DNA from 3 places in the Pseudomaricurvus sp. genome. Region 3 is predicted to be linked to each of the others. Evidence: predicted binding sites of a transcription regulator. Region 3 holds the regulator's gene; each other region holds the start of a gene.

What was found. Region 3 encodes LexA, which represses DNA repair genes until DNA is damaged. Its sites were predicted from a motif close to ACTGTNTNTANANACAGT; they were not measured.
Region 1: ACTG33_RS14740 (DNA topoisomerase III) is a predicted target of LexA. The motif match lies at 4,085-4,102, and genes of this name have one in related genera.
Region 2: ACTG33_RS13700 (YebG family protein) is a predicted target of LexA. The motif match lies at 2,238-2,255, and genes of this name have one in related genera.

Annotation. Positions count from the first base shown of each region.
Region 1 is NZ_CBFIHX010000136.1:686-8,135, forward strand. Features, by position in the region: gene ACTG33_RS14720 (endonuclease) at 1-97, shown strand, start outside; gene ACTG33_RS14725 (transglutaminase-like domain-containing protein) at 237-1,025, shown strand; tRNA gene ACTG33_RS14730 (tRNA-Arg) at 1,211-1,287, opposite strand; gene ACTG33_RS14735 (hypothetical protein) at 1,526-2,020, shown strand; gene ACTG33_RS14740 (DNA topoisomerase III) at 2,026-4,065, opposite strand; gene ACTG33_RS14745 (alpha/beta hydrolase) at 4,204-4,863, shown strand; gene trxC (thioredoxin TrxC) at 4,882-5,316, opposite strand; gene minC (septum site-determining protein MinC) at 5,612-6,475, shown strand; gene minD (septum site-determining protein MinD) at 6,564-7,379, shown strand; gene minE (cell division topological specificity factor MinE) at 7,376-7,450, shown strand, end outside.
Region 2 is NZ_CBFIHX010000112.1:1,276-11,056, reverse strand. Features, by position in the region: partial or broken gene ACTG33_RS13710 (adenylyltransferase/cytidyltransferase family protein) at 1-196, opposite strand, end outside; gene murJ (murein biosynthesis integral membrane protein MurJ) at 433-2,037, opposite strand; gene ACTG33_RS13700 (YebG family protein) at 2,283-2,585, shown strand; gene rpsT (30S ribosomal protein S20) at 2,748-3,014, shown strand; gene ACTG33_RS13690 (pyridoxal phosphate-dependent aminotransferase) at 3,094-4,149, opposite strand; gene proB (glutamate 5-kinase) at 4,225-5,346, opposite strand; gene cgtA (Obg family GTPase CgtA) at 5,374-6,567, opposite strand; gene rpmA (50S ribosomal protein L27) at 6,802-7,059, opposite strand; gene rplU (50S ribosomal protein L21) at 7,113-7,424, opposite strand; gene ACTG33_RS13665 (polyprenyl synthetase family protein) at 7,788-8,762, shown strand; gene pgi (glucose-6-phosphate isomerase) at 9,083-9,781, shown strand, end outside.
Region 3 is NZ_CBFIHX010000025.1:14,695-28,891, forward strand. Features, by position in the region: gene topA (type I DNA topoisomerase) at 248-2,932, shown strand; gene ACTG33_RS05360 (hypothetical protein) at 3,217-3,681, shown strand; gene ACTG33_RS05365 (hypothetical protein) at 3,876-4,124, shown strand; gene ACTG33_RS05370 (cell division inhibitor SulA) at 4,239-4,697, opposite strand; gene lexA (transcriptional repressor LexA) at 4,796-5,398, opposite strand; gene ACTG33_RS05380 (TIGR00730 family Rossman fold protein) at 5,553-6,215, shown strand; gene ACTG33_RS05385 (DUF6763 family protein) at 6,219-6,548, opposite strand; gene ACTG33_RS05390 (TetR/AcrR family transcriptional regulator) at 7,012-7,650, shown strand; gene nagZ (beta-N-acetylhexosaminidase) at 7,775-8,854, shown strand; gene ACTG33_RS05400 (mechanosensitive ion channel family protein) at 8,878-10,047, shown strand; gene ACTG33_RS05405 (S-methyl-5'-thioinosine phosphorylase) at 10,054-10,866, shown strand; gene ACTG33_RS05410 (cold-shock protein) at 11,253-11,468, shown strand; gene ACTG33_RS05415 (CsiV family protein) at 11,531-12,622, opposite strand; gene mfd (transcription-repair coupling factor) at 12,649-14,197, opposite strand, start outside.

The DNA of each region.
Region 1 (7,450 bases), on a different contig from region 3:
GGAGTGCGATCGCGCCAGCCGTATTAAAGCTCTGCAAGGCAATGACAATGCCGTCATGGATAAAGCCTGTGGCCGCTGGATCGCAAATACCCCATAAAGATAACACCTAGATTGGTACAGCCAGCCGTTCCGAAACAGACACTCCCTTCGAAATAGATAACCCCAACCCTCAATAGTCACTACACTGACTTATAAGACGCTTAATCTGTGTCAGTCTCCGTCTATGAGGTCAGGGTATGTGGTTACAAACCAGTTGCGAGCTCAAATTCTCCATCAGTTGTCACACACCATTTGTGCTGATGCTGCGCCCCCGCAGTGGCGCCCAGCAATGGGTGGCCAGTGAGGAATATCTGCTCTACCCCAATGTGCCCGCCTTCGAGTTTACCGATGACTTCGGCAACCTCTGCCAGCGCCTGGTCGCCAAGCCCGGCGAGTTCACCATTTATACCTCGGCCAAAATCAAAACCGCAGACAGCGTCAATCAACTGCCCGGCGGCGTGTTTGTAGAAGTGCAAAACCTGCCCGACAGCGTTTTAAAATATCTGCTGCCCAGTCGCTACTGTGAATCCGACCGTTTTGGCGACATGGCAACCGAGATCACCGCGAGCCAACTGCCCGGCTACGACCAAGTGGCCGAAATCGAACGCTGGCTCTACAACAATGTGTCTTTTCAACCCGGCAGCAGCCCTCTTCCCGTGTCTGCCACCGAAGTAAATCAACAGAAGTTTGGCGTCTGCCGTGATTTCGCTCATCTGGGTATTGCCCTGTGTCGCAGCCTCAGCATTCCCACCCGCATGGTGGTGGGATATTTATACGGCCTGCAACCCATGGAATTACACGCCTGGTTTGAAGCCTATGTCGCTGGAAATTGGTACACCTTCGATGCTACTCAGCAGTACAAAAATGGAGGCTATGTGGCGATTGGTTATGGGCGCGATGCGGCAGACGTAGCGATTTATAACCAGTTTGGACCGCCGGTTGTTCCTAATGAGCAAAATGTCAGAGTTGATTTGTTGCCGGAATAATTTGAGGGCAAGGTATTGAGAGAATGATTGGCAGCTGTAATGGAGAGATGGGTGCTTAAAGCCTGCGGGCTTCTTCGGCGGTCTTAATTGCTTCGCAATTAATCGAACAGGAGGTTCTTACCGACCGAAGCCATCAGAGTAAAACAAAAAAGCCCGGCACAAGGCCGGGCTTTTTTGTTTCAATATGGCGCACTCGGAAGGATTCGAACCTTCGACCGCTCGGTTCGTAGCCGAGTACTCTATCCAGCTGAGCTACGAGTGCGTTGTGTTGAGGCGCGTATAATAGGGATGAGGCCCTGATGAGTCAAGCCCTTTTCTGAAAAAAAACACTAACTTTATCAGCGACTTAATTGGCGCTTTGTTTACCGCCAGAATGGTGATTTTTCACACCATTCGACCACGGCTCCCTTCCTTTTCAATTTCTTATCTACCTCAGTTGACATGCACTCTTACAACCACCACAATTAATGATAATGATTATCATTTAAAGGAAATTACTTATGTCTTCTCTCTGCCCTGAACACCGTCAGGAAATCGCCAGCTCACCACAACAAGCCCTGCAGCACTTTAAACAGTGCATGAGCTCCGGCAAGCTGTTTCATAACAACCGGGATTTTAAACAAGCCTGCCAGCGATTCTCGCAAGCGTTGAGCGTATCCCAGCTGCTGATTGATCTGCGACCTTTGCAGGGCTCTCAGAATTACCTGTCTCTTAAAATTGCGGCCTCGCACAATCTATCAGCTTCTTTTTCTGCGCTTGGTCAGCTGGCCAATGCCTGTCGGGTACTGGAGGAGCTTCATCAGTCGCTGCTAAAACTGTGTCTGGCACCGGCTGTCTCTCGTTCGTTGAGGATTGCCGCTCTGGGCGCCCTGGATAACTCGCTGTTTTCGCTCACCAGTAATCTGGGCTTAGCTGGCAAGGTGGATCAACTGTATAAGGTCATCAGTGAAACAGACCGAGTTGCCGAACTGGCCGCCGCGCAGCTGTTGCATTGATAAGATCAGGTTGCTGCAGCCTTGTTTTTGCCAGTACGCCGATAAGGCTTGTTATTAGAAGACTTGCTGCCAGACGACTTGCCGCTAGGGGACCGTTTACCTGTGGTGCGCTTTCCCTTGGTCTTGAAAGTAGCCTTCGACCGAGCGCCACCGAGGCCTTTTAGGCCGTGAAAGGATGACGCCTTCGCCTGCTCAATCAGCCCGTACAGGCTATCGACCATCGGATCCATAAAGTGGCGGTACTGAGTTTCCCGCTGACTGATGGCATCCAGTTGCGATTCCCACCTCGCGGTCATGTCAGGCCAGGTCGCGCTATCCGGCAAGGCGGTAATCAACCCCTTTCCAGCAGCAGTGGCGTTAATCGCCTTGCCTTTACGAACCAGAAAACCGCGTTTGAACAACAGCTCAATGATGCCGGCCCTTGTGGCCTCAGTTCCCAAACCGTCAGTTTCTTTGAGGATTTTCCGCAGCTCTGGATCAGACACAAAGCGGCCAATGCCCGTCATGGCGGATAGCAAGGCGGCGTCCGTAAACGACTTGGGAGGACTGGTCTGTTTGGTGACGATTTCGCCCCGCTCACACTCCAGCAGCTCGCCAACCGCCATAACGGGCAAACAGGCATTGGCTGAGTCCTCATCGTCCGCCTGAGTTTCCTTTGCTTTAGTTGAAGTCTTTTTGGGAAACAGGCAAGTCCAGCCCGCTTCCGTGGTCTGTCGTGATTTGGCCACAAACTGCCCTGTCACAATGCGCAGTTCCGCGCGAACCTCGGCGTAACTCTCCGGGGGCAGGAACTGGGCCATATAATTGCGACACACCAATTGATAGACCTTGGCTTCCGTATCGCTCAGGCGAGTCAGTGATTTTTGTGTCGGGATGATGGCATGGTGGGCATCGACTTTGGCGTCATTCCAGGCACGACTCTTACGTTTAAAATCTGCCTGTTTCACAGCGCTTTCAAACGCTGCTTGCCCCAATTGCACCATATTTCGCACAGCCACCTGAGTCACATCGCGCCCCTGGGCAAAGTGAGCCAGAGGCAAGTGACGGCTGTCGGACCGAGGATAGGTAATTAATTTGTGTTTTTCATACAGCGCCTGACAGCATTCCAGAACCTGTTGAGCGCTCAAGCCAAACGCTTTGTTGGCATCGATTTGCAAGCTCGACAAGCTGTGCGGTAACGGTGCCGCTCGTTGCTTTTGTTGACGCTTGTAAGCCACCACTTCTGCCGGCTGACCGCTAATCCTCGTCGAGACGTTCTCCGCCAGTGGTCTCGACAGGTTGCGCCCCTGCTCATCCAGAAAATCGGCACAGCTGTCACTGGGCACCCATTTCGCTTTAAAACGCTCACCGCTGCCGGCGCACAGATGCGCCCAGACATCGTAGTAGTCGTGGGGGACAAACTGCTCGATCTCCTGATCGCGCCGCACCACCAATCCCAGCACAGGCGTTTGCACCCGCCCCACCGACAACACGCCCTGATAACCTGCCTGCTGCCCCTGCAAGGTATAGGCACGGGTCATATTAAGACCGTACAGCCAATCGGCTCTTGAGCGTGCCAGCGCCGAGGTCGAGAGCGGAATAAAATCCTGATTACTGCGTAATTGTTGCAGCGCTTTCTGTACAGCCGGCTTGTTCAGATCACTGATCAAACAACGCTGAATCTGTTGTTTTTTGGCAGAGCTGACACCCAGATAATCAATTACCTGATCCACCAATAGCTGTCCTTCCCGATCCGGGTCCCCTGCGTGAACCAGCTGATCTGCCTGTTTGATCAGCTTGCGCAACACCGTTAACTGCTTACGAGTCTTGGGCTTGGGGGTCAGTTGCCACTTCTCCGGCAGGATGGGCAGCGTATCGTGAGACCATTTTTTGTATTTCGGATCGTAGGCATCCGGCTCCGCTTGTTCCAGCAAATGTCCGATACACCAACTCACCACATCGCCATTGGCCAGTTGAATATGACCTTCAGCATTTTTGTGCGAACCGGGAATCGCGCTGGCAATGGCACGCCCAAGACTGGGTTTTTCAGCGATATAAAGGATCATAAAACAGAGGCAACCGGATGCTGTACATATAAACAGTATACGTATTCTGACTGCATCGACAAGCTGTCAACCCACAGGTAAGCTGTTGCGCATCGAAAAATTTCCCCAATACAGTAAAAAGCATGAGACGCACCCATTATGAGTTACCTTCCCTGCATTGAAATTGAACCCCAAGGCTCGGCCACCGCTTCTGTTATTTGGCTTCATGGCTTAGGCGCCAGCGGCAATGACTTTGCCCCCATCGTGCCGGAACTCAACTTGCCAGACTCAATGGCAGTACGTTTTGTGTTTCCTCATGCGCCCAGCATTCCTGTCACCGTCAACGGCGGCATGGCAATGCCCGCCTGGTATGACATCCTAAGCATGGATATTGATCGAAAAATCGATGAGACGCAGATTCTGCAATCTGCAGAGGCTATTAATGCACTGATTGATCGGGAAATAGAACGGGGCGTGGAGAGTGACAAGATCCTGATTGCCGGATTTTCACAAGGCGGCGCGGTGGCTTACCAAACAGCTTTGAGTTACCCCAAACCTCTGGCCGGTCTGATGACCATGTCCACCTACTTTGCCACCCACGAGACACTCTCACCGAGCGCCGCTAACCAAGCGCTGGAGATTTTTATCTCCCACGGCACTCAGGATCCAGTTGTTCCGGAGTTATTGGGACAGCGCGCCGTTGAGTTACTGCGAAGCAAAGGCTATGAACCACTGTATGCGACCTACCCCATGCAACACGAAGTCTGCCTGCCTCAGATCCAGGATATTTCCCGCTGGCTGCAGGAACGTTTGAGCTAGGGTCTGTTAATACTCGCGTCACACTCCCTGCTGGGTCAGCCATTGCTTCAGCTGCCCCAGCGGTACAGCGCCAGACAAACGCGCCACTTCTTTACCGGCTTTAAACAGAATCAACGTCGGGATCGAACGAATCTTCCAACGACCCGCGATACCCTGCTGAGCCTCGCTGTTTAGTTTTGCCAAACGCAGACGCGGCTCCAGTTCGCGAGCGGCCTGCTCAAACACAGGCGCAAAGCTTTTACAGGGACCGCACCAGGGCGCCCAGCAATCGACCAAGACCGGGATTTCGTTGTGATTGAGCACAGCGGCCACATTCGCAGAAGAGAGCTCAACCGGTTTGCCAGCAAAAATCGGCTTCTTGCACTTTCCACATTTCGGCCCATCTCCCAGACGATCGGTGGGCAGACGATTTTTAGCATTGCATTTGGGACAGGTCACGTTTGTTGTTGTCATACAGAAGTACTCGATTAAAGCGGTATCAAACACCGAAGAACATTTGATCGAAAAAATGGACAGCGCGTCAGTGGCGATTGTAACAAGTCAGCGATTGTGCGGCACATCCCAAAACCATTGCTTTCAGGTTGCCTTTCGTGCGGATCGCTCGAAAGATAAGCGATGTTCGCCCGGTATTGTCCTCATCAAAAAAATAGAGTTGTCGGCACCTTGCTTAGCGCAAACCGACACGGTATAAACCGGCTAGTATTCGGTCAGTGTCACTGATCGACGACCAATAGGTAATGTGTAGTTCATGAGTGTAGATTCTTCTTTGGCGGTGGATCAATCATCGCAAGCCCCGAGCTTTCGTCTTAAAGGGGGGCTATTCCCTTTGACCTTACTGGAATTGGCCAGTTCTGATTTACAGCGTCTGCGCGATGATTTGACGTTGAAAGTCGCCGAAGCGCCCGCCTTTTTTCAACAAGCACCTGCCGTACTCAGCCTGGAAGTGTATGAGGACTCGGCCCCGGTTCCGGATTTGCGAGCCATTCAACAGTTGTGCCTGGAGTTTGGTCTGATTGTTGTCGCCTTGCGTGGCGCCAACGAAGCACTGCAAGCCACCGCAAAAGAACTTAATTTAGCCATACTGGCTAATAGTCGATCAAAGCCATCCAGCAGCATCGCAACTGAGAAGGTTACTGACGAGAACGAACCCCAGACCGTTAGCGTTCCGGCTGAAACTGCCGAACCCGTTATGGATGACCTGTTCGAAGCTGGCAATGCCCCGATCTTGGACGATGCCATTGATGATGTGCCCGTCAACAGTCCGAATCCGACACAAACCAAAGTCATTACCACACCCGTTCGATCCGGCCAGCAGATTTATGCCGCCGGTGGCGATCTGATTGTGTTGGCTCCGGTTTCCGCCGGTGCAGAATTGCTCGCTGACGGCAATATTCATGTGTATGGTGCCCTGCGCGGTCGTGCTCTGGCGGGTGTTAAAGGCAACACGGAAGCTCGCGTGTTTTGCCAAAGCCTTGAAGCTGAGTTAATTTCTATTGCCGGTTATTTCAAATTGAATGAAGATTTGCGGGAATCGCACTGGAAACAATCTATTCAAGCGTCCTTAACCGACGAAACACTGAATATTGAGCCGTTAAAAGCTCGCGGTCGCTAGGCGAATCTTCAACGCTCCGACTCGAACAAAAAACAAAGAAACCCGTAACTATTTACAACAATTTCCACTTACATATAGGTAAAAACTTGTGGCCAAAATAATTGTAGTAACCTCCGGAAAAGGTGGCGTAGGTAAAACCACTACCAGCGCAGCCATCAGCAGTGGTCTTGCCATGCGCGGACATAAAACTGCGGTCATTGATTTTGATATTGGCCTGCGTAATCTTGACCTGATCATGAATTGTGAGCGTCGCGTTGTGTATGACTTTGTCAATGTGATCAACGGCGAAGCCACGCTCAAGCAGGCGCTGATCAAAGACAAGCGCTGCGAAAATCTGTACATCCTGCCGGCATCCCAAACCCGGGACAAAGACGCCCTGACCATAGAAGGCGTTGAGGGTGTCCTCAATCAACTGAAAGATGACGGCTTCGAGTACATCATCTGCGACTCCCCTGCCGGCATTGAGCACGGTGCATTTATGGCACTCTACTTTGCCGATACTGCGATTGTGGTCTCCAATCCGGAAGTTTCCTCTGTGCGTGACTCCGACCGCATTCTGGGTATCCTGCAAAGCAAGTCTCGCCGTGCAGAAGAAGGCAAAACCGTGGAAGAGTACCTGCTGGTGACTCGTTACAACCCGGGACGCGTAGAAACCGGTGACATGCTGGGCGTAGAAGATGTGCAGGAAATTCTCGCGACCACCTTGCTGGGCGTGATTCCGGATTCCGAGTCTGTACTGAAAGCCTCGAACCAGGGGCTGCCCATCATTCATGATAAGGAAAGCGACGCCGGTCAGGCCTATCAGGACGCCGTTGCCCGCCTGCTGGGCGAAGAAGTTGAGCACCGCTTCCTGTCTGTTGAAAGCAAAAGCTTCTTCCAGCGACTGTTCAGGAGGTCCGCGTGAGCATTTTTGATTATTTCAAAAGCAACAAAAAGAACACCGCCTCCATCGCCAAAGAGCGTTTGCAGGTTATC
Region 2 (9,781 bases), on a different contig from region 3:
TGAGTCGCGCCGGCGCCTGTTCGCCGGAGAAAAATTCGTGAGGCTGAGGCTCAAACACCACGGCCACAGAGGGCAGATTCAACTCAGCGGCCCTGGCCGCCACCTGACGGATAATCGCCTGATGGCCCAGATGTACGCCATCAAACGAGCCAATTGTCACAACACTGCCGTGATGCATGGGGCGCAGGTTGTGCATACCGCGGATAAAATGCTGCTGAAATTGGGTCACAGGCTGGCTCAAGTTGAAATTACTCTCCGGGACCCCGAGCCGCAGGAAGACTGTCTTCGACAACCCACGCGGATGACTCTCTTCGACAACCCACTCGAAAGTCCCGTTATACAGAGGCCGGAGTATACCTCAGATAAGACCTCAGGGTTAAGTAGCCCAACCCTGAGAATTAGCATGCGAATTAGACAGCTGAACGTTCACTATCAACGCACGCCGCGGATGTCTTTCGGGCGCACGCCAGTCAACAGCAAAGCCAGACCGTAAACGGCCAAACCGGCCACACAGATCACTGCCAACGCCATCACTCGCTCATCCCAGCCCCATACCGACCAACCGGTGAACTGCGCCATCAGCCAAAGCAAAACCGCCGCCATGGACACATTGGCCACCATCAGCTGCAGGATAGTCTTACCCCAAGGCAGGATCGAACGATAGACACCCTGCTTCACCAAGCCACGCCACAACAGCCCCATGTTGATAAACGCCGACACCGACGTCGCCAGAGCCAAACCCACGTGGCCGATATTCCATAAAAAGTAGAAGGGCATGACAAAAATCAGGTTCAGCAGCATATTACTGATCATCGCGATCACCCCGATCTTAACCGGTGTTTTCATGTCCTGACGGGCAAAATAGCCCGGCGCCAGCACTTTAATCAGCATAAAGGCCACCAGCCCCAGAGCGTAGGCCTTCAGGCTAAGAGCGGACATGGCGATGTCGGCCGGCGAGGTTTTACCGTATTGAAACAGCGTCGTCAGGATAGGCTGAGCCAGAATCACCAGAGCCACCGCCGCCGGCAGAGCAATCAGCAGTACCAGCTTAACCGCCCAATCCAGCGTTCGAGCAAACTTTTCAGGGTCTTCGCTGGCGTGCTGACGGGACAATCCGGGCAGAATCACCGTTGCAATCGCAATCGCAAAAACCCCCAGCGGCAACTCTGATAAACGGTCCGAATAATACAGCCAGGACACACTGCCCGTCGGCAGAAACGACGCCAGCACCGTATCCAACAGCAGATTGATCTGACTGACCGACACCCCAAAGATTGCTGGCGCCATCAGGGCCAAAATGCGCTTAACGCCATCATCCTTCCAGTCCACTTTAGGACTTGGCATCAGCCCGATGCGCATCAGAAACGGCAATTGAAACAACAACTGAATCACACCGGCAGCCAGCACTCCCCACGCCAGCGCCATCACCGGGGGATCAAAATACGGCGCAGCCAGCACCGCCGACGATATCAGCACCACATTCAGCAAAACCGGCGTGAAAGCGGGAATGGCAAAACGGTCATAACTGTTGAGAATTGCGCCAGCAAAACCCGTCATGGAAATCAATAACAGGTAGGGGAAGGTAATCCGGATCATATCAGCAGCCAGCGGGAAGCGGATCGGATCATCCAGAAAGCCCGGCGCAAACACCGCTGTCAGTACAGGTGCACCCAGCATCGCCAACCCCGTCAGCATGATCAATGTCAGCCCCAGGCAGCCCGCGACTCGATCCAACAGCCCTCTAACCGCCTCCACGCTACCCTTGGATCGGTACTCGGACAACACAGGCACGAAAGCCTGGGCAAAAGCCCCTTCCGCAAACAGACGACGCAGGAAGTTGGGGATTTTGAAGGCGACAAAAAACGCATCCGCACCCGCTTCGGCACCGATAAAACGGGCAAAGACCACATCCCGCGCCAATCCCAAAAACCGCGACAGCATGGTCATCATCCCCACCAGCGCGCTGGATCGCAACAGACCTGCAGGCGGCTTTACATCTGCCGAACCCACTTTCTGACCATCCTCTGATTTCGCCACGAACGCCTCACCCTGCCTTTAATGTGTCCAGCTTATTCTGAAAACCGGTTTTTGTATGCGTTTCCATATGCGGAGCTTTATAAGAAAACACAGATCTATGCATAAAAGAGAGGCAGTGTACTCAATGCCTCTTAGCAGAGCCAGATTACCGCACACGGACACCACAATTTGAGCAGTTGACATCTGACCCCAACAGGAATACTGTACAAAAAAACAGTTATATTGACACAACAGGAGCCCGAACCATGGCTGTAATTGCCGTTTGGAAATGCGACAGAGACGGAAGTATGTTCGACAACAAAAAAGACGCCGAAGAACACGACAAAATGCTGGAACTGGCTGCGAACATCACCAGCCTGATCGAACAGGAAGTTCAGATTGACGAAGACCTCAGCGAAGCCATTGGCCTGCTCTTAGCCAAGCGTCGCGATGCCCTGGCGAAAGCCTGCAAAGGCAAGCCCGAAATCCTGCTGGAAGCTGACGCTGAGTCCGACCCTGAGTCCAACTCTGAGCCCAACACAGTCACCTCAATTGCCGCGGGACAGTAAATTCCGGCCAAGGGACCAAAAACACGCTTAAACCTCTCGATCACCGGGGCTTTAGCGCCCTGAATTATTGGGCTTTAAGCTTCGGAATTGTTGACACAGGGCAATAAATAGGCATAATGTCGCGTCCTTGATTTGTACCCGAATTTTAACAGGAGCAATACGGTGGCCAATTCACCCCAAGCAAAAAAACGTGCGCGCCAAAACGAAAAGGCACGCAAGCACAACGCTAGCCTGCGCTCCATGGCGCGCACTTACCTGAAAAAAGTAATTGCAGCCATTGAAGCTGGTGACGCAGAGCAAGCAAAAGCAGCTTACGCTGCAGCTGTTCCAGTCCTCGATCGCATTGCTGACAAAGGCATTATTCACAAGAATAAAGCTGCACGTCACAAGAGCCGTCTGAACACCCAAATTAAGGCCCTGGCAGCTTAAGCCGGGCGATTTCGGGTCAGACACAAAAAAGCCGACTTTCGAGTCGGCTTTTTTGTGTCTGGTGACTTCACCAGGAAGTCTATTGCAGAGCCTTTCTCAGCACCTCAACCAGCCGACGAGTCTGCTCCTCGGTACCAATGGTCATGCGCAACCCCATTTGCCCATGCGCATTCGCCTTGGGACGCACCAACATCATCTCCTTGCGCAAGGCAAGCTCAAGCGCTTCCGGATTCTGCGGGAAAACCCACAAATAGTTCGCAGCGCTCGGCCAAAAATCAATACCCGCCTCTTCCAGAAACGCTTCCAATAGCGGCTTTGACACCTCCATCACCTCATTCACATAGGCCAAGGTGGTCTCCGGCGACTTCAACCCCTCACTGACCGCCACTACCGCAAACTGGTTAACATCATAAGGGCCGCGCACATTGAGAAGCGCATTGATGTTATCCGCCACGCTCAGCACATAACCCAAACGAATGGAGGGCAGCCCCCAGGTTTTGGAGAAAGTACGGGTAATCAGAATATTCGGACTCTCATGCAAGCGATCCGCCACGGTGACCTTGCTGTACTCGAAATAACACTCATCCACCAGAATCGCCGCTTTCGGAGCCGCCTGAGCAATACGCACAATATCATCCGGAGCCACGAGGGTGCCACAAGGGTTGTTGGGGTTAGAGATCACGATGACACGGGTTTTATCCGTCACTGAGGCAATCACCTCATCCACCGGATAACCACCCTCACGAGTGTATTGCGGTTCGACCATATTCAGGCCTTCGAACTTCGCACACTGGGAATACATGGCAAAACTCGGCCCCGGGATGATAATTTCATCCCCTGCCTGACAGGCAGAGCGAATAATCAGATCAATCCCGTGATCAGAACCATTGGTGATCATGACCTGCTCAGCGTCGACCCCGGCATAATCCGCAATCTGCTGCGCAATATCACCATAAGAGGGATACATGTGCAGGCGACCACTATCAACTAGCGCATGCAAAGCCTGACGGATCGGCTCAACCACCTCGATGGTGCGCTCATTAAAATCCAGCAGAGTGTATTTTTCCGGGTCACGCCCCTCCAAAGGAGGCTTGTAAGCGGACATCGCATCAATGTGGTCTTTAAAAATACTCATAGAGGCAAACTCAAACTAAACGGAATAAAACAAAGGAAAACAGCGGGGCACCGCAGGACCATCAGGACTACAAAACTACAGAACGACTAAATTGTCCCGATGGATCAGCTCTGGCTCATCCACGTAGCCCAGGCGTGACTCTATCTCTTCACTCGGACGACCAATGATACGGCGAGACTCCTGCACACTGTAATTGACCAGTCCGCGAGCAACTTCCACCCCATCCGCATCCACGCAAGACACCATATCGCCACGATTGAAGTCACCTTCTGCACTTCGCACACCCACCGGCAACAGACTCTTACCTTGCTGCTTCAGAACACGCACAGCGCCATCATCCAGCACCAGACACCCTCTTACTTGCAACTGACCAGCCAGCCAGCGCTTGCGAGCCGCCTGCGGACGCTGATCAGCGGTCAACAAGGTTCCCAGAGACTCACCCTCACGCAAACGGGTAACCACATTTTCAATGCGCCCACCAACAATCACGGTATGAGCTCCAGAACGCGCCGCCAGACGAGCCGCACGCACCTTGGTAATCATGCCACCACGCCCCAGTTTGCCGCCATCACCAGCCTTGGCATCCAGAGAAACATCACTGGCATCAGTCTCGCTGATCATTACAGCATCTGGATTGGAGCGCGGATCGGCGGTATACATTCCGTCCTGATCCGTCAGTATCACCAGCACATCCGCCACCACCAGATTGGCCACCAGAGCCCCTAGCGTGTCGTTATCACCAAAGCGAATTTCGTCGGTGACGACCGTATCGTTTTCATTCACGATCGGAATTACGCCCAGACCGGTCAACGCTCGCAAGGTGGAGCGTGCATTCAGATAGCGCTGACGATTGGACAAATCATCGTGGTCCAGCAGAACTTGCGCGGTTTTCAGCCCGTACTTCTGAAACTCTTGCTCATACGTCTGCACCAGGCTGGTTTGCCCCACAGCCGCCGCAGCCTGCAACTCATGAATCGAGTCTGGACGCTCAGTCCAGCCCAACCGAGTCATACCCGCCGCCACAGCGCCGGAAGACACCAACACCAATTCAACCCCGGATTTTTGCAACTGAGCCAGCTGCTCAACCCAGCCGGCGATAGCCGGAGCATCCAACCCCTGACCATTATTGGTCAGCAGGGCGCTGCCAATCTTGACCACCCAGCGTTGAACAGAGGGCAATTGCTTTCGAATACTCATCCTGACTGTTTCCTGCCCCTTCAGGCCTTAAGGCACATACTCAAAATCGACATCGTAGTCGTCGTCATCAAAATCGTCATCATCTTTGGACGCCAGACGCTGCGCACGGTGGCGTTCGCGCAACTCTTCAATACGCTCACGAGCTTCTTCCTGCATGGCCTCTTGCGTGTCGAACTCCGCTTCAGCCAACTCTGGATCCGCCTTTTCAGCATCCCAGCGCTCTTCCAGATAATCCAACACCTGACCGCACAACTCCTGCGTTCCCTGCTTGTTGATTGCAGAAATACGGAACACCGGACCTTCCCAGCCCAATTGATCAATAACTTCCTGGCAGCGAGCCTCCGCCTCATCCGGCGGCAACAGATCCACTTTATTCAACAACAACCAGCGATCACGCTTGGCCAGAGTCGGTGAGAACTCGCCCAGCTCATCAATAATTGCCTGAGCATTGTCTGCTGGAGTAGAGCCGTCAAACGGCGACATGTCCACCAGATGCAGCAAAATACGGCAGCGAGTCAAATGCTTAAGGAAACGAATCCCCAGCCCGGCACCTTCCGCAGCGCCTTCAATCACCCCGGGAATATCCGCTACCACAAAGCTGCGGTGCGCCTGAACCTTCACCACCCCAAGATTGGGCACCAACGTGGTAAAAGGGTAATCCGCTACCTTGGGTTTGGCGGAGGACACGGCGCGAATAAAGGTGCTTTTGCCCGCATTGGGCAAGCCCAATAATCCCACGTCTGCCAGGACTTTCAATTCCAGTTTTAAATTACGCTCTTCGCCCGGCTGGCCCGGCTTGGTCTGCCGCGGCGCCCTATTCACAGACGATTTAAACCGCGCATTACCGATACCGTGGAAACCGCCACGAGCCACCATCAGCTGCTGCCCGACCTCCGTCAGGTCACCCAGCTTCTCTTCGGTATCCACATCCAGAACGGTGGTACCCACAGGCACCTTCAAGATCAGATCGGAGCCCTTAGCTCCCGTACAATTAGCACCACGGCCAGACTGGCCATTTTCGGCGCGATATTTTGGCTGATAGCGGTAATCCACCAGCGTGTTCAGTTCGCTATCGGCCTCCAGATAGACACTACCGCCATCGCCGCCGTCACCGCCGTCGGGACCACCTTTGGCCACGAACTTTTCCCGCCAGAAGCTCATGCAGCCGTTGCCGCCATTGCCTGCGGCCACATAAATTGGCGCTTCATCAACAAATTTCATGAGACTTCTCCGGTACTCGACAGGGGTATACCCAGTATACAGCCAATATAGGATGGCATTCGTGCCACCGAGCCCCAAAGCGATTTTCTCTACAAGCTTTATCTCTACAAGCTTCGGCTTTGGGGTTAAAAATTCAGGTTTTCAAAACGCAAAAGCCCCATCATGGATGACGGGGCTTTTGTTAAGGCAGGAGGTTAACCCCCCAAACCCGTTAATCAGTATTATTGCTGCGACTTACGCGGCAACGATGCTGACAAACTTACGGTTTTTATCGCCTTTCACTTCAAACTTCACAACGCCATCGGCTTTTGCGAACAAAGTGTGATCTTTACCAATGCCAACATTCTCACCAGCGTGGAATTTAGTTCCGCGCTGACGTACCAGAATGTTACCAGCGATTACGACTTGACCGCCGAAACGCTTGACACCGAGTCGCTTACTCTCTGAGTCGCGACCGTTACGAGTACTACCACCAGCTTTTTTGTGAGCCATGAGTCAAACTCCTTCAATGAATGCTTGAGTTAATAAAAATACGATTAACTCGATTAACCTTTGATACCCGTGATTTTCACCTCGGTGTACCACTGACGGTGACCTTGGCGCTTCATGGAGTGCTTACGACGACGGAATTTGATGATTTTCACCTTCTCGCCGCGACCGTGGCTAACCACTTCGGCAGTTACTTTAGCGCCATCAACAACCGGAGCTCCGATTTTGATGTCTTCACCATTGGCAACCATCAGGACTTCGTCGAAGTCGATGGATTCACCAGTAGCTACTTCAATTTTTTCCAGCTTCAGGGTTTCGCCTTCCACTACGCGGTGTTGCTTGCCACCACTTTTAAATACTGCGTACATTTACATGCTCCAATTAGACATTGGACGACACGAAGCAGCGCCAGACACCTGGTTCGCTTTCAGGAAGAGCTTGCGTCGTATACCTAACTCAGTTCAATAATCCGCCTTTGACCTCAACTTAAAGTCAAGCTTGTCACCCAAATTAAAGACAGCAAGCGGCAGGGGCGCAGATCATACGGCAAACGACGAATCGCCGCAAGCCCGATCATGACCGCCGTAGAGCAATTTCTCATCCTATTTATTGGAACCCCTCTCATACTTCTGACTGACGCACTCCCAAGCCTTCTCTTGACAGCTTTCCGCCACCCCCATAGCATGCCCGTCTACGCTTCCCCATTGTTCTTTTCTGGATATTAACCCCCCATGCTGCCTTTTCATAAAGCTGTTGAAGGTGATTTCAGCGCCGTCAATCAACTGATCATTGACCAATTACACTCCAACGTTGATCTGGTTGAGAACATTGGCCACTATCTTGTGGAAGCTGGAGGCAAGCGCCTACGCCCTCTTTTGGTGCTTTTGACAGCCAACGCCCTGGGTTATACCGAAAAAGAGGGCAACACCAGACACCTCGACCTGGCTGCCATTATCGAATTTATCCACACCGCCACCCTGCTACACGATGATGTCGTGGACATCTCCGACATGCGCCGTGGCCGCCTGACCGCCAATGCCAAATGGGGCAATGCTCCAAGCGTTCTGGTGGGTGACTTTCTCTATTCCCGTGCGTTTCAGATGATGGTCGCCATCGGCAATATGGACATCATGCAGATTCTGTCTGACACCACCAACACCATCTCCGAAGGTGAAGTGCAGCAGCTGGTAAACGCCAAAGACCCCAGCGTCAGCGAAGAAAACTATCTGGAAGTGATCTACAAAAAAACCGGCGCTCTTTTTGAGGCCGCCTGCGAAGTGGGCGCCGTGCTGTCAGAAGCCAGTGACGAGCAACGCACAGCCCTGAAGCTATACGGCTACCATCTCGGACTCGCATTTCAGCTGGTGGACGACGCCCTGGATTATGAAGGTGACGCCGAAGCCCTCGGCAAGAACGTCGGCGATGATCTGGCAGAAGGCAAACCCACACTGCCACTGATCTTCGCCATGCGTGAAGGCAGCCCTCAACAGGCTGAAATCATCGCTACCGCCATCCGCGAAGGCGGCATCGATCAGCTGGAGCAGATCGTAGAGATCGTCAACACCACCGGCGCACTCAAGTACACTGCCGACAGCGCTCGCCAACAAGCCGACCTGGCCATTGCCCAACTGTCTCACTTGCCCGAAAGCCGCTTCAAACAAGCCATGAGCCAACTGGCTGATTTCTCCGTGGGACGGGATCACTGATAACTGAGGGCACACATGCCCTCCCCTGCTTACTCCAACACCCCCCTTACTCCAACTCCGCCTCCGACCGCAGACTTGCCCCACTCAGAAAAGTGTCTGTTCTCGCACGATACTTGCTTGAACTCACGATACATTCTTGAACTACAGTCAAAACCAGACGCAGACCAACACACAGAGTTCACAGCAACGCACAGGACAACACTCAGCCAGTCATCATATATGTGCCAGACAATCGCAAGTTTGAACTGATCACTGCACACTTGGCGCTTGCGCGGCTATTATTGACCCACAAACTTCTTTTTTTGAGGCAAAGTCATTTCATGGAAGCTATTGACGCTCGCACCACCCTGTCACAGCATCTCCCTCACTGGGAAACCTTACTCGCGCACAAACAGGCCTGGAACAGCGATCTGAGCGAGCTGTTCCAACTGGACCCCCACAGAGCAGAACACTATTCACTGCAGGTTGAATCCCTGTTTTTGGACTACTCCAAAAATCATCTGAACGAAACCACCATCAAACACCTGCTGGCACTGGCCGAGGACTGCAACCTCAGCCAGGCCATTGAAAACTTGCTCACAGGGAAACACGTCAACAACACAGAGAACCGCCCTGCCTGGCACAGCGCTCTGCGGCAACGGCCCGATTCGGCTCTTCCCCAAGCCGCCGTGCAGGATGAAATTCGTGCAGCCAAAGACAAGATGTCGGCCTTTGTCACCAAGCTCCACGAAGGCCAATGGCAGGGCCATTCCGGAAAGACCATCACCGACGTCGTCAACATCGGCATTGGCGGTTCCGATCTGGGCCCCAGAATGGTCTGCAAAGCGCTGTCAGATTTCCATCTGCCGCAAATCAATGTGCACTTTGTAGCCAACATTGATGGTGCCGAAATTCACCACACACTTAAAACGCTGAATCCGGAAACTACGCTGTTTATTGTCGCCTCCAAATCTTTCACCACCCTGGAAACGCTGGAAAACGCCAAAGCCGCGCGCCAGTGGATCATCAGCAGCGGCTGT
Region 3 (14,197 bases):
TATCCTGAAAAGTAAGAAGTGGAAGCCTGGGAGTATGAATTAACCTCAGAAATTTGGTTTTTTCGACTTTTTGCACTTAAATCCACAAGATGGCTTGACCCTCGGAGGGCAAGCAATTATACATGCGCATCCCGACAGGGTCGGTGTTCAGTTGGATAACTGAAAATCAGGCCATAATCGAATTGCAGTGAAGTTAATGGTTAACGGCAGTTATAAACCGGTAACTGAGTATTAATAGAAGGAAGATATGGGCAAATCCTTAGTTATTGTTGAATCCCCCGCAAAAGCGAAGACAATCAACAAGTACCTCGGCAGCGATTTCATTGTGAAGTCGAGTGTTGGCCACATCCGGGATTTGCCGACCAGTGGTGGAGCAAAAAGCACGGTGGACCCGAAAGAGCGGGCTCGTCAGGCGGCCATCACCCGCAAGTTGTCTCCTGAAGATAAGGTCATTCACAAGCGGAAAAAGGCCAAGGAACAGCTGATCAAGCGTATGGGGATCGACCCTGAAAACGGTTGGGCTGCCCACTATGAGATTCTTCCTGGCAAAGAGAAAGTTGTTGAAGAGTTAAGAAAGTTGGCTGAAAAAGCCGACACCATCTATCTCGCGACGGATTTGGATAGAGAAGGGGAAGCCATTGCCTGGCATTTACAGCAGGCTATTGGTGGTGATGAATCCCGCTATCGTCGGGTGGTGTTTAACGAAATTACCAAAAGCGCTATTCAGGAAGCGTTTAAGCAACCGGGACCCATCGACACGAACCGCGTGCATGCTCAGCAAGCACGTCGTTTTCTAGACCGTGTTGTGGGCTATATGGTTTCGCCGTTGCTGTGGGAAAAGGTTGCCCGTGGTTTGTCTGCTGGCCGCGTGCAATCCGTTGCTGTGCGTTTGGTGGTAGAGCGTGAGCGTGAAATCAGAGCTTTCATCCCGGAAGAATACTGGGATGTCTTTGCCGATCTGAAATCAGCGGGCGGAGATGATGTCCGTTTTGAGGTGAGACGTTGTAAAGGCGAAGCGTTTAAGCCGCTTAGTGAAAAAGATGCCATGGCTGCCGTGGAGGCACTGAAAAAGGCCTCTTACAGCATAACGGCGCGTGAAGATAAGCCCACCAAGTCCAAGCCCGGTGCGCCTTACATTACCTCCACTTTGCAGCAAGCGGCGAGTACTCGCCTGGGATTCAGCGTCAAGAAAACCATGATGCTGGCGCAGCGTCTTTACGAAGCTGGTTACATTACCTACATGCGTACAGACTCCACTAACCTGAGTAAAGAAGCGGTTGAAAACTGCCGTGAATTTATTCTGGAGCAATTTGGTAAACCGTATTTGCCGGAGTCCGCTAACAGCTATTCGAGTAAAGAGGGCGCGCAGGAAGCTCACGAAGCGATCCGTCCCTCTGCCGTTACGACCAAGCCGACACAATTGACGGGCATGGAACGTGACGCCGAGCGTTTGTACACATTGATCTGGCAGCAATTCGTCGCCTGTCAAATGACACCTGCGGAGTTTACCAGCACCTCTCTGACAGCTTCTGCCGGTGACTATGAACTGAAGACTCGCGGCCGCGTTATCCGCTTTGATGGTTTCCTCAAGGTTCAGCCACCTACGGGTAAGAAAGACGACGATGTTGTTTTGCCAGAACTTGCCATTGGCGATGCCATGACGCTGAAGGAAATCGATCCGAATCAGCACTTCACTAAGCCGCCTGCTCGTTATTCCGAAGCCAGCTTGGTGAAAGAGCTTGAAAAACGAGGCATTGGACGTCCATCAACCTACGCTTCAATCATTTCAACCATTCAGGATCGGGGTTACGCACACGTTGATAAACGTCGTTTTTACGCCGACAAGATGGGTGATATTGTCACTGAGCGACTGACCGAAAGTTTTACCGAGTTAATGGATTACAGCTTCACCGCCAACATGGAAGAATCGTTGGATGACGTGGCCGATGGTAAAGTCGAGTGGCACAACCTGTTGGATCGCTTCTATAAAGACTTTTCAAACACATTGCTGAATGCTCAGAATGACGAAGGTGGAATGCGTCCCAATGAGCCCACCGAGACGGATATTCCCTGTACCACTTGTGGTCGTCCTATGCAGATCCGGACAGGAACAACGGGTGTATTTCTGGGGTGTTCCGGATATGCACTGCCGCCAAAAGAGCGTTGCAAGTCGACCATGAACCTTGTGTCCGGAGACGAAGCCGTCAATGCGGACGACGATGATGAGGCGGAATCCAAACAGTTACGCAATAAGCGCCGCTGTAAATTGTGTAACACCGCAATGGATAGCTATCTTCTCGATGAAAGCCGAAAATTACACATTTGTGGTAATAATCCGGACTGTCCCGGATTTGAAGTGGAGAAAGGCGCCTTCAAACTGAAAGGTTATGATGGCCCTGTGCTGGAGTGCGATAAGTGCGGCAAGGAAATGCAACTGAAAACCGGTCGTTTCGGTAAGTATTTCGGTTGCACCGGCGAGGATTGTAAAAATACCCGTAAACTTTTGAAGAGTGGCGAAGCGGCACCTCCGAAAATGGATCCGGTTCCAATGCCTGAGCTCGAATGTCAAAAAGTAGAGGATCACTACATTTTGCGAGATGGGGCCTCTGGACTGTTTTTGGCTGCCAGTCAGTTTCCGAAGAATCGCGAAACTCGGGCGCCACTGGTGTCTGAGTTATTGCCACATAAAGCGGAGATCGATCCCAAATACAATTTTCTGTTTTCCGCACCGACAGAAGATGATGACGGCAACCCAACACTGGTTCGCTTCAGCCGAAAAACCAAAGAGCAATACGTTCAATCGGAGATTGAAGGTAAAGCAACTGGTTGGAAGGCGTTCTACGAGAACGGTGGCTGGGTTGTGACAACCAAGGGCAGCAAAGCCAAAGCTCCGGCGAAAAAGAAAACAAAAAAGAGTACGAAAGCCAGCTAGTATTTAGTGTGCTCAAAGAATCAAAAATGGCGCCATGGGCGCCATTTTTGATTCTGAAGGATGATTTCAAGTCCCAGGTGTCTGTGCAGCTTTTATAAAACACAGTCAGTCTGCCGGCTTCAGGCTTAGTAGAATTGGATACTTCAGGCAAGCATTTGTGTATGCCAAAACATTTTCAAGTAAGGGATTAGGAAAAGTTTGAGAGCTAACCTCTGAAGTATTGGTTCGGTCGATGGAATATAATAGATCCTAATCTTTTTACCGGATAGATGTGAGGGTAAATCATGAGCAATCCTTATCAGTCTCGAGTTCAGCAAAAACTCTCCCATTGTCGAATGACTGTGCAATGGCTTGAGACTGCAAGTAATATCGGGCGTCAGGAGGAAGAGGCACTGTTACAAGGTGCTCTGATTCACCTGGCCGTAGCCTGTCGTTTATATTTAAGAGAGCTAGGGCATAACCTGGCGGTGAAAAGCCCGGAACGGATATTCCAGGTTTGGGATTTGGTGGATGCATGCCCTGAAGGGGCCGGGGTTGAGGAGCTCAAGTCCCAAGAGTGGATTGCGCCTCTTTTTATGGCAGAACGGCATGTCCTCAATCCGTCTGTAAGCGCTTCCAGTCCCCAGTTGATTGCAATGGATGCATCTGCAGCCCAGACAGAAGAATTATCTCTGGAGCGAGTAAAGCGCTATCTGACGGCATTGTCAGGCCTGGTTGAGCGTCAGCGTCAGTCATTCGAGGAATATTGATTTAGGTGCCTGTCGTCTAGTAGACCTTTTGATGGCCTGTGGCTTGACACTCAGGTCGGGGCCAGCAATTGGAATTCCATCTTGGATAAATGTTACAATGGTTCAATACACCTAATTGCATTGGCTTGGACAGACAGGGCAGAAACCTGCTGATCAACTCCTTTCGCATGTTTTTCGAATTTTTTGGAGTTGTTATGTCTTCCGCCCTGTACGAAATAGTCGAGCTCGCTGACGGAGGTGTCGGTTTGCGTCGCGCGGGAGAAGACGAAAGCGAGCCTTTGGTGTGTATCAAGTTTTCAAAAGAAGCGGAAGATTTCCTGAAAGACGCTCGTTTTGATGTTGTAAAGGCAATGATTGAAGCAGGGCTGGAAACAGTAGGGGATTTGGCTGAGCAGAACTATGCTGAGTTTGAACTTGAACCAGAGCAGCGTACACTTCACTGAGTTTTTCCATTTCTGGTCTTTTCTGGCCCTGGAACTCTGTCCGGGCTTAAAACTTTGAAAACCTGTCGACCTCCTTGTCGAATATTCCTATCTCGTTCACTTATACGATGTCGCTTAGCGGTAGCGGATCAGCAATGCGCGGCTTTCTCCTGCCTGTGCAGCGGTTTCCAGATGATGAAAACTGTTTTCGTTCAGCTCATTCAGTGTGGCAATGACCGTGTGACTGGTGCCTGTATTCAGAGCCTCCCACAGGATCCACCGAGTGGATTCATCTGATTGACTGCGAATAATTCGAACCTTGTCTGTATCAACACCGTAACTGGCTAATTCGTCGCGATTCACCGGTGCATCGGTAATCCAGGTGATCCAGCGTTCTGCATTACGACTTAAGTGGGCAAGCATGGGGAGTAGCAGCATTTGTGCGTCGGGACTGTGTTGGGTTAACACCAGCTCAGTAATTGACGAGGTGGCCGCTGCTGCTTGTGGTTGTGCCTCAACAGGATGAAACGGACCCCGATTGGCGGTGCCCGGGGAGGCGTTAACCTCAGGTTGAAGTTGTCTTGCTATAGGCATGATGTTCTCCAGTCTTTGTTTCATCGTTTGTGCTGTTAAGGCGTGGTACCACTCTCTGGCAACCCGGTTATCTCATTTAGGTCGGGTTTGGAGGTGTTTTAATCCCTGCGGATAACGCCCACGCTAAGGCCCTCAATGGCGAAATCCTGATCTTTCAGGTCAACCTCGATAACATTAAATTCTTCGTTTTCAGGGTAAAGCTCTATCTGGTGCGAGCCGCGCTTTCGTTGATAGCGTTTAACCGTAACTTCATCTTCTATGCGGGCAACCACAATATCGCCATTGCGAACCTGATCGGTTTTGTGCACTGCAAGAAGATCTCCATCCATGATGCCGATGTCTTTCATGCTTTCACCGGTGACACGCAGTAAAAAGTCGGCAGTAGGGGAGAAAAAGTCATGCGGAATGCTGCAGTACTCTTCGATGTGTTCGGTAGCTAAGACCGGGCTACCGGCAGCGACGCGTCCGACGATAGGAATACCTGTAGTTTCTTCCGGCAAGCGAATGCCGCGAGAGGCCCCGGCGACCATTTCGATGGCGCCTTTACGCGCCAGTGCTTTCAGGTGCTCTTCGGCAGCATTGGCTGAACGAAAGCCCAGTTCTTTGGCAATTTCGGCGCGAGTCGGGGGATAGCCGGTCTCTTCAATGTTGCGCTTGATCAGGTTGAGAACTTCTTCCTGCCTGGCGGTGAGCTTAATCATAAGAATTTGCCTTTCCTGATTTTTTATACAGTGACTGTGATTATATACAGTGAATGGCGCTGTGCAAGTTTTTTTAGCAAAGTTAACTATACTTAGAGTAAAGCCTGCGTAACCCCTTGTTTTACCGAAGGTTTAGTTGCGCTAAGGAGGTTGTATGCTAGATGCAAAAATGCCTGAGGCGTGGCGTGTGTTACGGATTCAGTCTGAAGTGGTGGATGGAATTGAGCAGCTCATCAAGATTAAAGGTGCTGTAACCATCTTTGGGAGTGCCCGTTTTAAGGAGGGAACCCAGTATTATCAGCTGTCTCGAGAGTTAGGGCAGCTATTGGCAGAGGAAAAGATTCCGGTTATTACGGGTGGTGGCCCAGGTATCATGGAAGGGGCTAATCGAGGTGCGTTTGAGGGTGGAGGTGCTTCAGTAGGCCTGAATATTACGCTCCCCAGAGAGCAGGGCGCTAATCCCTACCAGAATGTCAGTCTCACTTTCCGTTACTTCTTTGTCAGAAAGTTTTTGTTTGTGAAAAATGCAGTCGGGTTTGTAATCTTCCCCGGTGGATTTGGTACGCTCGATGAACTCTTTGAGGCATTAACACTGGTTCAGACTCAAAAAGTAGAGCCGTTTCCGGTTGTGTTGGTAGGAAAGGCCTATTGGTCAGGTCTACTGGAGTGGATGAAAACGACCATGGCTGGCCACCAGTGCATTGATAGTGAAGAGCTGGATCTGTTTACTGTAGTCGACAGTGTCCAGGAGGTGCGGGATATCCTGATGGATCATATCGCCCGCAGAGCTGAGCTGCAGGAGGGCAGTTCATCGTAGCGGTTAAAACTCTTCTGATCCCTGAAACAGGTCTGGTTCAATTTGGCTGAGAGGGTCGTTCCAGTTACAGGGGTTAAGGTTTGATTCGTCATTCCAGCTGTTTGGCATCGACATTTCAAAGGCTGCGCTGGCATCTTCAGGGGGAGAGGCGGGCACCAAGACCATTTCTGGCCAGCTTTCCAGATCCACTTCACCCACTTCACCGTCGTGGTATTGGATCTCTACGCTGCCAGCCTGATAGTCGATGGCGACAACTTCAAAATAAAGGTTTTCAACGATGTCCTGGTACCATTCCCCAATGATGGCAGGGCAGATTGGGTTTACTGAGGCCATTGAGTGTTACCTTCCTTTTTGTGATTCTGCTCTTCGATAGACGTCTGTTTCTTTATTAATCTCTGAGAATGTAATCAAAACATACCTGCTTGAGAGGCGTGTTGAAAGCCTCCCGTTTCAACCTGATTTCTCACTGTTTTGAAGGTGTGCTCAGTGTAATTTTCAACAGATAGGTTAAGCCCTTCATTTCTATAGCGTTTTCAGTTTCACTCTAAAAGGGACTCGCTGGTTTTACATCTCAGAGCTATTCCGGCTGAGTTGCAGAGAAGAAATTGGTCTAAAAATTTGACGCAAAAATCATTTGTGTGAAAGCTGTTTTGTCATGATTTATCTTGTTTGGTCTTCTGCAGGATAGGGCGCCACTATGGTTGGATTTGTAAGTTTGGCGCCTGCTCTTGGCTTGACATCAATATCGTCTAAACGTATGTTCCAAAACCCTGTTTGAATGATGGAAAGGACGGCCATGAGCCAGCCGGATACGATTACACGAATACTGGATGCCGCTGCTGCACTGTTTGCCGAGCGGGGGTATGCCGAAACCTCTCTGAGAACCATCACTAGTACAGCCAATGTGAATTTGGCTGCTGTGAACTATCATTTTGGTTCGAAAAAAGCCCTGATTCAGGCTGTCTTTGCCCAGTTTTTGGATCCCTTCTGCGAGCGGCTTGATGCAGAGCTGGACCGTCAGCAGGCCAAGAACGAAGGCCGTACACTGACGGTGGATGAACTCATCAACATTCTCTATTCCACGTTGCTGAATTCTATGGATGGGCTGGGCGAGTCACCAAACCAGTTTATGCGCTTGTTGGGATTGGCTTATACCCAGTCTCAAGAGCATCTGCGCCACTTTATTATTGCCAATTACGGCAATCATTACTCTCGCTTCACAGGTTTATTGCGTGAGGCAATGCCTGAAGTCAAGCCGGAAGTGTTTTATTGGCGCCTCTATTTTATGTTGGGTGCGTCGGTCTTTACCTTGTCCAGCTTTGATTCAATCAGCAGTATTCTGAAAGCCGACTTTGATAAAGACAGTACAGTCGATGATGCGGTTGGTCTGCTGATTCCTGCCGTCACTGGTATGCTGAACAGCGCTGATGTATAGGTTGGTTGTCAGGTTTTGTACTGCGGGTACAAAGCCGACTGATAACCTCGCATCATTAATTGTTTCCCAATACTGCTATTCTCGCCGTCTGCTCTTGTCGCACTGAAGTTTTAAGAGGTTCCCCATGACATTAGGCCCTGTCGTTCTGGATTTGCTTGGTCCTTCCTTACTACCCGAAGAAAAAGATCTCCTGCGACATCCCGCTGTAGGAGGGGTGATCCTGTTTGCTCGAAACATTGAAAACTACACTCAGCTGGAATGCCTGGTAGCCGATATTCGCGCCGTGCGAGCTGAGCTGCTGATTTGCGTGGATCAGGAAGGTGGCCGGGTCCAACGTTGTAAGGACGGATTTACTCGCTTGCCTCCCATGCAGCAATTCGATCACTTGTATGAGCAAGATGTCGATGCGGCACTGGCTTTGGCGATGGATTGTGGATGGCTATTAGCCTCGGAAGTCCTGGCAATAGGCATGGATTTCAGCTTCACGCCAGTCCTGGATGTGGATGACGAATTTTGCAGTGTGATAGGCGACAGGGCATTTTCCGCTGATCCGGCCCGTGTGGCTGAACTGGGGAAGGCTTTTATTGCCGGCGCCCGAGAAGCTGGCATGGGTGTTACCGGTAAACATTTCCCCGGACACGGTAGTGTTCGGGGGGATAGCCACCTTGAATTACCCGTTGATCCCCGCCCCTTGAGTGACATTCAGAAAAAAGACCTTAAACCTTTTGTTGATCTGTCGTCCGAATTGGACGCCGTGATGCCTGCGCATATTGTGTTTCCAGAAGTTGATAAAGAGCTGGCTGTGGGATTCTCCCCCATCTGGCTGAAAGACATCTTAAGGGATGAGTTGGGGTATCGCGGGGTGGTGTTCAGCGATGATCTGACCATGGCCGGTGCGACCCAGATGGGTAATTATGTTGAAAGGGCAGAAGCCTCCCTGAATGCGGGTTGCGACATGGTCTTGGTGTGTAACAATCGCGAGGGCGCGCAATCTGTGCTGGATCAACTCAGCCCTGATCTGTATTTTGCCGGAGTGGCCGATCGTGAGTCCATGCGAGCGCGCAAGCACCCGTCCAGAGCTGAATTGCAGGCCTCTTCCCGCTGGACTAAAACCGCAGAAGCTTTGACCTCCTTGTTGCCGGATGCTGCAGCCATGGCTGTTGATCCTACCAGTCCCGGCGCTTCACAAAACACCGAATCTTAACCGTTAATACAGGAACACCTTGAATGTCTGATACCACTGCTCAGTTTGCTGGCTGGACTGCCCAGTTTATGGATTGGGTTGGCCGGGGGAACTACTGGATTGTGCAGGTTTTTGCCATTGTCCTGGCAACCCTGGTTGCAGCGCTGGTTGTTAAAATTGTGCTTGATCGACTGGTGCTCAAAGCGGAGCAGACCCACAATCTGTGGGACGATGCCTTGCTTGGGGCTGCTCGAAGACCTTTTCATTGGGTGGTTTGGCTGGTGGGGTTGTCCATGGCGGCTCAAGTGGCCGCGAAAGCGTCTGACAATGAGCTGATACAAATCATTGAGCCTGTGCGCAGGATCGGTGTCGTAGTTCTGCTGACCTGGTTTTTGGTGTTGCTGATTCGGCGCGCCGAAGAAAACTTCATGGATCCCCAGTATTCAGAAAAACCCATGGACGAGACGACGGTACGTGCGATAGGCAAGTTGTTGCGTATGTCCGTTATCATCACCGCGGTTTTAGTGTTGATGCAGTCCTTGGGGTATAGCATTTCGGGGGTTCTCGCGTTTGGTGGTATTGGCGGTGTGGCTGTCGGTTTTGCCGCTAAAGATCTGTTGGCCAACTTTTTTGGTGGATTAATGGTCTACCTGGATCGACCTTTCAGTGTGGGTGACTGGATCCGATCGCCAGATCAAGAAATTGAAGGCACAGTTGAGGATATCGGTTGGCGGGTGACGCGTATCCGTACTTTTGATAAGCGCCCCCTGTATGTGCCCAACTCAACCTTTACCCATATCGCCATCGAAAACCCCTCGAGGATGAGCAACCGCCGTATCAATGAGACCATTGGTATACGTTATTCTGACGCTCACTTGATGCCGGAAATTATCGAAAAAGTAACAGACTTTTTGAAAAACCACTCTGAGATCGATACCAATCAAACACTGATTGTGAATTTCAACCGATTTGCTTCCTCTTCTCTGGACTTCTTCATCTACACCTTTACCAAGACGACCAACTGGGTCCATTTCCATGAAATCAAGCAAGATGTCTTGCTGGGAGTCCTGGATATCATCGAGTCCTGTGGTGCCGAATGTGCTTTCCCAACGTCAACGTTGCATCTTCCTGACGGTGTTACTGTGAAAAACCCTATGGATCAAAACGTTTCTGGTGAGCGCGTGGATTCCGCCAGCTCACCGGTAGTCGAGTAGTTCATCATGGGTGTTGAAGTTGCGGAAGAATTAGGTGGTATCAGGCCAGATCGACGTGAATCCGGAGAGATTTGCGTCGCCATGATTGGGGGTACCGGGCTGAGCGAATTTGCCGATGTGCAGTGGTCTGCGGTGCATCACCCCGAAACACCCTACGGTGAAGTATCCGGGCCCATAAAAGAGGGGGTCTATGATGGTAACCGTTTCTTCTTTCTGGCTCGTCACGGATCGGATCACTCGCTAGCACCACACAAAATCAATTATCGAGCAAATATTGCGGCTCTAGCTTCTTTGGGAGTCACCCATATCATCGCTGTGAATGCTGTTGGCGGTTTGGCGCCGTCTATGGGGCCGCATACCCTGGTTGTTCCGGATCAGGTGATTGATTATACCGTGGCCCGCGAATCGTCTTTCTATGATGGTGTTGTTGGTCCGTTGGATCACATCGATTTTACTGATCCCTACGATCCTATCGTTCGTGACGTTATATTGCAGGCGGCCGACTCTTGCAGTCTGGCCTGTGAAGATGGTGGTGTCTATGGCTGTACACAGGGGCCAAGATTGGAAACAGCCGCCGAGGTACGCCGCCTAATCAAGGACGGTTGTGACCTGGTGGGAATGACGGGTATGCCGGAAGCCTGCTTGGCCAGAGAAGCTCAAATACAGTACGCCAGCATTTGTGCCGTGGTGAATTGGGGAGCTGGTCTCTCTGACAGCCCGATATCGATGGAGGAAATCGGTGAGGTGGTGGCGCTGGGTATGAATAATGTCCGAGCTATATTGGTGGCGGCCTTGCAACGATTAATGGCTTCAGGATGATTATTCACTCGATCTAACCAGACTCTTCTGGGCTCATTATTGCCCCTAATCGGGACATTTGTACGTTGTCGGTGGTTACTGGGGGATGAAAATACATTTTTTGGGCGTTTTACTGGACACTTGTGGAAAATTAACTTAAAAATAGGGCAGCTTGATGGTCATAAACAGCGGTATGGGGTACTGCTGTTGCCTGAACCCTTCATGGTCTGAGGGGAGAGGGAACCCTTTAGAGAGGTTGTGATTTATCGGCTGTTGTCGTTATTCAGTAGCTAAAGTGCTAGAAGGATGACGATGATAGGGTGTAGAGCTCCCAAACTGGCAATTATAGCCGGGGTTTAGTGGGCTTAGATTTAGAATATCTTATAAAAATAATGAGGTGGAAAAGTATGGCAACTCGTGAAGTTGGCACAGTGAAGTGGTTTAACAATGCTCGTGGTTACGGTTTTATTACTCGTGGTGAAAGCAGCGATGACGTTTTCGTTCATTACCGTAACATCGAGGGTGAAGGTTACCGTTCCCTGGCTGAAGGCCAATCTGTGGAATTCGACATACTGGAAGGCGATAAAGGCTTGCAGGCAGAAAATGTCAGTTGTGTGAGCTAAGGCCGCAACGAATCTAAAAAAACGCCGGCATGCCGGCGTTTTTCAGTTTTATCAGGGTGTTATCAATTTAATGTTTGATCGGAGCTCGGCTCAGCTTCGGCTGAAGATCCTTGTGTTTCGACGCTGGGTTCTGAATTACTGGCTTCAGCGGTGCTTGATTCAGTGTTACCAGGAACGGGCACGTCATAAGGCGTTACGAGGATAACCATACCCAGTTTGGGGTGATCGATATAATGGACCTCTCCACTTCGCATCCGGCGATTCTGTCTGAACACACTGATATTTGTTGGCCGAAAAGCTTTGCTGGCGCTGAAGTTGTATTCATTGCTGGTCTGTTGATTTCTGTCCCATGCTGTTCCTCCGGTACCGGAGTTCCATGCTGTGCTTCCGGAATCCCAAGCTGAGCCGCCGGAGCTTAAATCATAATCTTCGGTCAAATTAGTCGAGCTGCTCTGGGCGGATTCGTAAGACGTGCTGGTTTGACTGGGGCGATTGCGCCTCTGTGAGGGGCGTGTGGGGAGTTCTGGCCAATAACCATTTTGGTGCTCGTCTTTGCCGGATGCCTGATCAGTGTTGCGGGTGAAATCCGTTAGCCACAAATTGGTATTGACGTGGAGATACCGGGAAACGCTGAGGCTAAAGCTGCCTTCCAGTTCACGGTGATCGCCATAGCTTTCGCCCGCAGCAATTATAATGGCTGGGGCAATATTTGGAGACTTAACCGGCTGTCTCCAGGCTTCGTGAAACAGCAGTCTCTGTGATTTTGAGTATTTCAGCGCATCCGCCTGGCGATTAAGCTCCCGTAAATTATCTGGAAGTATGTAAAACGGATCGCGATTGATGTCTGGCCGTTTGGGGGCTTCAACAGGCTCGCCGTATTCATCCGTAGCAACTTCAGATGCTGCCTCCGGGTTTTTAAGCTCCATCCAGCGGGAGGGGTAGGTGAGGGCTACATCGTTGCGCCAAGTCTCGTCATCCAGTGTCTCGTCTTGGGTGAACAGGATGACCTCTACCTGATACCAGCGTTGAGTGGTTGCTTGGCTGTCTTGAGCCATCGCGGTTTGTCCCGCCAGACTCAAGAGACCTGTTCCACCCAGTAAACTGAGACCGATAACGCGAGTGAGCTTGTTACGTGTACGTCGGATGTTCAGCATGCAGTTTTAATCTCGATAGTGTGTGATCAAGCGGCGCTTAGTTGTTGTAATAATTCAGTGACTCGCTGGATTCGGCTGTCGTTATTATCCATATCAAGGCTGAACTTTAAATGATTGGCACCTTCCAGACGATATTTCTGTGGTTGGGTTTGCACCATTTTGACAATAGTTAAAGGATCAACTTGTGTCACGGGAGCAAATTCAATGCGCCCGCCTTGGGCTCCGGCTTCCAGTTTCTTAATCCCCAGTTGTTGGGCTTTGAGTTTTAGGCTGCTGATGCGGAACAGATTTTTACTCTGCTCCGGCAGAAGACCAAAACGATCAATCATTTCGACCTGAAGCTCCCGCAAAGCGTCATCGTTTTCAGCATTGGCTATGCGTTTATACATCATGAGTCGTGTGTGTACATCAGGCAAGTAATCGTCAGGGATAAGTGCCGGAATCCGCAGATTGATATCGATGCCAGTATCCAGAGCTTCATCTATGTTAGGCGTTTTACCTTCTTTGATAGCTTTGACGGCACGATCGAGCATTTCCATGTAGAGGGTAAAGCCGACTGCCTGCATCTGGCCACTCTGTTCGTCTCCCAATAATTCACCGGCGCCACGGATTTCCAGATCGTGAGTCGCAAGAGTGAAACCCGCGCCCAGATCGGTGGTTTGAGCGATGGCTTCCAGCCGCTTCTGGGCATCTGTGGTCATGCTCTTGGGGTGCGGTGTCAGCAAGTAGGCATAGGCCTGGTGGTGAGACCGACCAACCCGGCCGCGCAGTTGATGCAGCTGGGCGAGGCCGAACTTGTCAGACCGGTCAATGATGATGGTGTTGGCGTTAGGGACATCGATACCGGTTTCAATGATGGTGGTGCATACGAGCACATTAAAACGCTTGTGATAAAAGTCGGACATGACCTGTTCGAGCTGACGCTCGCGCATTTGACCGTGGCCAATGGCTACGCGAGCTTCAGGGATCAACTCTTCCAGTTCGCGAGCGGTTTTCTCGATGTCTTTGACTTCGTTATGCAGGTAATACACCTGGCCGCCGCGCAGTATTTCCCGCAATACGGCTTCTTTCACCAGATTGGAGTCACTCTGACGAACAAAGGTTTTGACCGACAGTCGTTTAGCTGGCGGAGTGGCGATAATAGAAAGATCCCGAATGCCCGACATGGCCATATTCAGGGTTCTGGGTATAGGGGTGGCAGTCAACGTCAGGATGTCGACTTCAGAGCGCAGGGATTTCAGTTTTTCTTTTTGCCGTACCCCGAAGCGGTGTTCCTCGTCGATAATCAACAGCCCCAGATTTTTGTAATTGAGGTCTGATTGCAACAGCTTGTGGGTGCCGATGATGATATCAATTTTGCCGTCGGCTAAACGCTGCTGAACACCGTCGATTTCTTTTCCTGAGCGGAAACGGGAAATCAAGTCGATTTGCATAGGCCAGTCGGCAAAGCGATCGCGGAAGTTTTCAAAATGCTGTTGTGCCAACAGCGTGGTGGGCACCAGAATGGCGACTTGCTTGCCGCTGTGGGCTGCAATGAAGGCCGCCCGCATAGCCACTTCGGTTTTGCCGAAGCCG